DNA from 2 places in the Mesorhizobium sp. M1A.F.Ca.IN.020.03.2.1 genome. Region 2 is predicted to be linked to the other one. Evidence: riboswitches for the same ligand, from Rfam matches in the RefSeq annotation. Region 2 holds a riboswitch; the other holds the start of a gene.
What was found. Region 2 has a riboswitch for S-adenosylmethionine ahead of EOA79_RS26595 (homoserine O-acetyltransferase). Riboswitches for the same ligand answer to the same signal wherever they lie in the genome.
Positions count from the first base shown of each region.

Region 1 (3,404 bases), on a different contig from region 2:
GCGCGCGAGGCCGGGCAAGCACAGCCTGGCGATCAGCGCGCGGCGCGAAAATGCTTGGAGAGCTTCAGCCCCTGCGCCTGATAGTTGGAACCCAGCTCGCTGCCATAGAGCGCCTGCGGCCGCTTCAGCATATGCTCGTAGACGAGGCGGCCTACGATCTGGCCGTGGTCGAGGATGAACGGCACCTCGTGGCTGCGCACTTCAAGCACCGCGCGGCTGCCGCTGCCGCCGGCGGCGGAATGGCCGAAGCCCGGGTCGAAAAAGCCGGCATAGTGGACGCGGAACTCGCCGACCAGCGGATCGAAAGGCGTCATCTCGGCGGCATAGAGCGGCGGCACGTGCACGGCTTCGCGAGAGACCAGGATGTAGAACTCGTCCGGGTCGAGCACGAGCTCGCCGGCCCCGCTCTTGTAGAGCGGTTCCCAGAAGTCGACCACATCCTGAGCGGCGCGCTTGTCGACGTCGACGAGGCCGGTGTGGTGCTTGCCGCGATAGCCGACCAGGCCGTCCTTGTCGCCGTCGAGATCGATAGAGAGCGCAATGCCGCCGCCGGAGATGTTGGGCGGCTCGGTCGCAACCAGCATCTCGGCGTGATGGAGGTCACGCAACTCATTCTCCGACAGCACGGCATTGCCGGTGCGGAAGCGGATCTGCGACAGGCGCGAGCCGGCGCGCACGACGATCGGGAAGGTGCGCGGGCTGACCTCGAGATAGAGCGGGCCATGATAGCCGGCGGCGATCTTATCGAACTCATGGCCGCGGTCGGTCATGACACGCGTGAAAATGTCGAGCCGTCCGGTCGAGCTCTTCGGGTTGGCCGAAGCCGAGACTTCCGCCGGCAGCGCCAGGCTTTCCTGCAGCGGCACGATGTAGACGCAGCCCGTCTCCAGCACCGCGCCCTCGGCAAGGTTGATCTCATGCAGCTTCAGCCGGTCCAGCTTGTCGGCCACCAGATGATCGGGACCGGGCAGAAAGGAAGCCCGCACGCGAAAGGCCTTGTCGCTAAGTCTGAGATCGAGGCTGGCCGGCTGGATCTGGTTGGTGTCGAGCGCGCGCGGCGACTTCAGCGCGCCCGACTGGAAGAGCGCCGCGATGTCCTGATCCGGAAGAATGCCTGTCTGCCGCAATGTCTGGCTCCGGGCGAAGTCATTGTCGTCGCAGTTTCCTGTCGCAAAACCGCGGGACACTTTTGCGGAGGCTGCCTGGTACAACCCTCTTAATCAAGCCGGCAATTGACGCAAGCGCGGGCGAGGTCTAAAGGGTCGTTATCCCGTGGTGATTTGGCCGGTCGGCTTGCAGCCACGTTAAACAAGTCGCTAAAGGACCGTCGGGCCGCAAGGCCGTATGGACCGGTTGCGACGTCGCGGCCGGTTTTTTTGTGTTTGGAAGCAGGGCGATGACCAAGACGCGTAACTGGAAACCTCAGACGGCACTCGTGCATGGCGGGACGCTGCGTTCCGGCTTCGGCGAGACCGCCGAGGCGATGTATCTCACCCAGGGCTATGTCTACGAGACGGCCCAGGCAGCGGAGGCCCGCTTCAAGGGCGAGGAACCCGGCTTCATCTATTCGCGCTACGCCAACCCGACCGTCGATATGTTCGAGAAGCGCATGTGCGCGCTGGAAGGCGCGGAAGACGCACGTGCAACCGCTTCCGGCATGGCCGCCGTGTCCGCCGCCCTGCTCTGCAGCGTCAAGGCCGGCGATCACATCGTTGCGGCGCGAGCCCTGTTCGGTTCCTGCCGCTGGGTAGTCGAGACGCTGGCGCCGCGCTATGGCATCGAGGCAACGCTGATCGACGGCACCGACATTGCCAATTGGGAAAAAGCGGTCAGGCCGAACACCAAGCTGTTCTTCCTGGAAAGTCCGACCAACCCGACGTTGGAAGTGGTCGATATCGCCGCTGTCGCCGCTTTAGCAAATTCGATCGGCGCACGCGTGATCGTCGACAACGTCTTTGCCACGCCGCTGCAGCAGAAGCCGCTGCAGCTCGGCGCCCATATCGTGGTCTACTCGGCGACCAAGCACATCGACGGACAAGGCCGCTGCCTCGGCGGCGTCATCCTGTCGGACAAGAAGTGGATCGACGAGAACCTGCACGATTATTTCCGGCACACCGGCCCGAGCCTGTCCCCATTCAACGCATGGACGCTGCTGAAAGGCCTCGAGACGCTCCCGCTGCGCGTGCGCCACCAGACCGAAAGCGCCGGCAAGATCGCGGACTTCCTGGCTGGCCGGCCGGAGATCGCCCGCGTCATCTATCCGGGCCGGGCCGACCATCCCCAGGCGGATATCGTCAGGAAGCAGATGTCGGGCGGCTCGACGCTGATCTGCCTCGACGTCAAGGGCGGCAAGCAGGCGGCCTTCGCCTTGCAGAACGCGCTCGACATCGTGCTGATCTCGAACAACCTCGGCGACGCAAAGAGCCTGATCACGCATCCGGCGACGACGACGCACAAAAACCTCACTGACGAGGCCCGCGCCGAGCTCGGCATCGGACCAGGCACGCTCAGGCTCTCCGTCGGGCTGGAGGATACCGACGACCTGCTCGCCGACATCGAACAGGCGCTGAAGGCGGCGAAGGAATGAACCGCCACGGCGGCAAAGAGGGCGCTTGAGCCGCAGCCGGCTCAAGCAATCTCTTCGAGTTCAGTCATCCCGCTGTTGCGGATGGTCATTGCGTTGCCACGCCATTCGACGGCCCCGCCAAGCCAGCCGCGCGCCCAGATGGCGGGAAGCATCGCGTCGCGCACGATCATCGCGGTGACGCTGCGCGGCGACAGATGCCAGCCCTTGGACCAGGCGAGCATGCATTCGGGCACATAGGCGATCGCCAGCACGCAGAGCGCGGTCGTGGGCAGGCTGACACCGGCGCTTGCCGCCGCGATCAGCGCCAGAAGCAGCGGCACGACCACACCGGTCAGGATTTCGGGCGCGAAGAACAATGGGAAGGTGACGCGGCGCAGCCGCGCCCAGCGCGCCTGGCGCGACCAGATTTCGGCGAGCGTGCGCTGGCCGAGCGACTGCTCGAAGGGCGCGGCCACGAGATTGACCCGAAGGCCAAGGCTGTTGACCAGCTTGGTCGCCGCCGCGTCCTCGGCGATCTCGGCGGCCAAAGCCTGGATGCCGCCATTTGCATCCAGCATCGGCTTGTTCCACAGCATGCTCTTGCCCTGCGCGAAGCCAAGGCCGAGCGCTTCGCCGGCATATTGCCAACGCGCCTGCAGCGTGTTGAGGAAGGCGCATTCGACCTCGGCCCAGAAACCGTTCGGACGCGAGCCGATCGGCGTCGAGCAGACGAGGCCGGTGTCCGGCCCCCAGGCCGCCATCAGATGCTGGACATAGTCCTTGGGCATCAGCACGTTGGAATCGGCGAGGATCACCCAGTCGTGCCGCGCCGCCTGCC
Region 1 covers NZ_RZSV01000028.1:18,773-22,176, forward strand. The annotation lists gene EOA79_RS07280 (2'-deoxycytidine 5'-triphosphate deaminase) at 33-1,127, opposite strand; SAM riboswitch at 1,263-1,340, shown strand; gene EOA79_RS07285 (O-succinylhomoserine sulfhydrylase) at 1,397-2,587, shown strand; gene EOA79_RS07290 (ceramide glucosyltransferase) at 2,629-3,404, opposite strand, start outside.
Region 1: another riboswitch for S-adenosylmethionine. It lies ahead of EOA79_RS07285 (O-succinylhomoserine sulfhydrylase); the one in region 2 lies ahead of EOA79_RS26595 (homoserine O-acetyltransferase).

Region 2 (3,404 bases):
GCGGCGAAGTGCACACAAGAATCCCTGTGCTTATCTCCGACAGAATTTCCGACGGGATTTGAACCACGGCCGGCCGACGTCGAAAGAGATCGAGCGAGATCATCGTTTCAGCAAGAACACCGCCTGCTGGCCGAAGAAGTTCCAGAACCACCAGGGCATCGACAGGCCGATCTTCTGGCCGTTGGCGTCGAGCGCGGTCGCCTTCTCGACCGTCGCGCCGAGCTCTTCGCACAGATTGACGAAGTCGCGAATGGTGCAGAAGTGGATGTTCGGCGTGTCGTACCAGGAATAGGGCAGGTCCTTGGTGACCGGCATCCTGCCCTTGATCAGCAGCGAGAAGCGCACGCGCCAATGGCCGAAATTGGGGAAGGAGACGATCGCGCGGTTGCCGATCCGAAGCAGCTCGTCGAGCACAAGTTTCGGGTTGCGGGTCGCCTGCAGCGTTTGCGACAGGACGACGAAATCAAAACCTTTGTCGGGGTAGAATTCGAGGTCCTTGTCGGCATCGCCCTGGACGACGGAAAGGCCGCGCGCCACGCATTCGTTGACGCCGCGCTGCGACAGCTCCAGGCCGCGGCCATCGACCCGCTTGGTCGCCTGCAGAACCTCCAGAAGCACGCCGTCGCCGGAGCCGACATCGAGCACGCGCGAATGCGGCGGGATGAGATCGGTGACGACTTCGAGGTCGACACGCTGGGCGCGATTGACGCTCATGGGCACACCTCCGGCCTTTGAGCATTTCCAGCCAGTCGGAATCTCGGCGCCTCAGAAATGCGCCCAGGACACAGAGATCGCGCGCCACTCATAGGCTGAGCCCCCTTGCGCGCGCCGCCGAGGCTATGAAGCCGTTGATGGCCGCGAACAATTCCGGTTCGTCGAGCAGGAAAGCGTCGTGGCCGCGGTCGGTCTCGATCTCGACGAAGGAGACGGACGCGCCGGCGGCGTTCAATGCATGCACGATCGAGCGGCTTTCCTCGGTCGGAAACAGCCAGTCGCTTGTGAACGACACGAGACAGAAGCGTGTCTTAGTGCCCGCGAAGGCATCGGCCAGCCGTCCGCCGTGGTCGGCGGCGAGGTCGAAATAGTCCATAGCGCGGGTCAGATAGAGGTAGGAGTTGGCGTCGAAACGGTCGACGAAGGTCATGCCCTGATGGCGCAGATAGCTTTCGATCTGGAAATCGGCGTCGAAGCCGAAGGTCAGCGCCTCGCGATCCTGCAGGTTGCGGCCGAACTTGCGGTGCAGCGCTGCTTCCGAGAGGTAAGTGATGTGCGCGGCCATGCGCGCCACGGCGAGCCCCTTTTCCGGCCGCCTGCCGAAATCGAGATATTTGCCGCCGTGCCAGTCCGGATCGGCCATGACAGCCTGCCGCCCGACCTCGTGGAAGGCGATGTTCTGCGAGGAATGGCGGGCGCCGGTGGCGATCGGCAACGCGGAGAAGACGCGTTCCGGGTAGCTTGCGGCCCATTGCAGCACCTGCATGCCGCCCATCGAGCCGCCGAGCACGCAGAACAGCTTCTCGATGCCGAAATGATCGACCAGCATCAGCTGCGCCCGCACCATGTCGCGGATGGTGATGATCGGCAGGTCGAGCCCATAGGGCCTGCCTGTCGCCGGATCGGTCGAGGCCGGGCCGGTGGAGCCGAGGCAGCCGCCGATGACGTTGGCGCAAATGACAAAAAAGCGGCGGGTGTCGATGATCCTGCCGGGGCCGATCAGCACCTCCCACCAGCCCGGCTTGCCGGTCACCGGGTTGGTGCTGGCGACATGCTGGTCGCCGGTCAGCGCGTGGCAGACGAGGATGGCGTTGGAGCGGGCGTCGTTGAGGGCGCCGTAGGTCTGGTAAGCGACCTGGAACGGCGACAGCACGGTGCCCGCATCGAGTTTTAGCGGCTTGTCGGGACCGAACTGCAACACCGGGCTCGACGGTTGGTCGGCCTCGTGGTTGGTCCTTGGAGCGCGCTGAGCGGCCATTGCATTCCCCATCCAGTCGCATCGATCTCGCGATACGGCGTCCGGCCGGCAACGGACAACAAAAAACCGGCCTGCCTTCGCAAAGCCGGTTACAGGTTGCAAACGGCCCTTTAGCGAATTGTTTAACGTGGCTGCAAGCCGACCGGCCAAATCACCACGGGAGATCCGGCTGTTCTTCTAGGGCCAGCGCCGCGCTTCGTCAACGGTCTGCCTACGCGCGAGCGCGCCGGCCCCTCGACATTCGGGGCCACCGCCTGTATTTCCGCTGCGGCCTCGAACCAGGGCCTCTCGACGGATTTGTGACATGAAGCAGGATCAGCCACGTCCGACGCCCCGCGCGGGCATCATGGACATCGAGGCCTATGTGCCGGGAAAAAGTACCGCGCCGGCCGGCGTGACGAAGGTCTACAAGCTGTCGTCCAATGAGAATCCGCTCGGGCCCTCGCGGAAGGCGATCGAGGCCGCCCGGGAGGTGGCTGCCAAATTGGACGTTTATCCCGACGGCTCCGCCCGCCGGCTGCGCGAGGCGATCGCCGATGTGCACGGCCTCAATCCGGCAAACATCGTCTGCTCCAATGGCTCCGACGAGATCCTGGGGCTGCTGGCGCAGACCTATCTCGCGCCGGGAGACGAGGCCGTGTTCACCGAACACGCCTTCATGGTTTACAAGATCTATATCCAAGCCGCCGGCGCCAAGCCGGTGGCGGTCAAGGAGACGGACGAGCGCGCCGACATCGACGCAATCCTCGCCGCGGTGACGCCGGCGACGCGGATCGTGTTCCTCGCCAACCCCAACAATCCGACCGGCACTTATGTGCCGTTCCAGGAGGTGCGCCGGCTGCATGCCGGACTGCCCAAGAGCGTGCTCCTAGTGCTCGACGCGGCCTATGCCGAATATGTGCGGCGCAACGACTATGAAGCCGGCATCGAGCTGGCCGGGAGCTCGGAGAACGTGGTCATGACCCGCACCTTCTCCAAGCTCGGCCTCGGCGGCGCACGCATCGGCTGGATGTACGGACCGGCGCATATCGTCGATGCCATCAACCGGGTGCGCGGGCCCTTCAACGTCAATGCAACCGCGATCGAGGCCGGCATCGCGGCCATCCGCGACCGCGCCCATGTCGAGCGCAGCGTGGCGCATAACGAGAAGTGGCTTGCCTGGGTCAGCGAGGAGCTGACCGGGCTCGGGCTGCGCGTGACGCCCAGCGTCGGCAATTTCGTGCTGATCCACTTCCCCGACAACAAAAAGCATTCGGCAGCGGCCGCGGACGACTATCTCAGCGCGCGCGGCTACATCCTGCGGCGCGTCACCGGCTACGGCTTTCCCAACGCGCTGCGCATGAGCATCGGCATCGAGGAGGCCAATCGCGGCGTCGTCGAGGCGCTCAAGACATTTCTGAAAAGCTGAAGCACCATGACAGCAACGATGTTC
Region 2 covers NZ_RZSV01000237.1:3,586-6,989, forward strand. The annotation lists gene EOA79_RS26585 (Stf0 family sulfotransferase) at 1-151, opposite strand, end outside; gene metW (methionine biosynthesis protein MetW) at 100-714, opposite strand; gene EOA79_RS26595 (homoserine O-acetyltransferase) at 803-1,972, opposite strand; SAM riboswitch at 2,063-2,140, opposite strand; gene hisC (histidinol-phosphate transaminase) at 2,277-3,380, shown strand; gene EOA79_RS26605 (prephenate/arogenate dehydrogenase family protein) at 3,387-3,404, shown strand, end outside.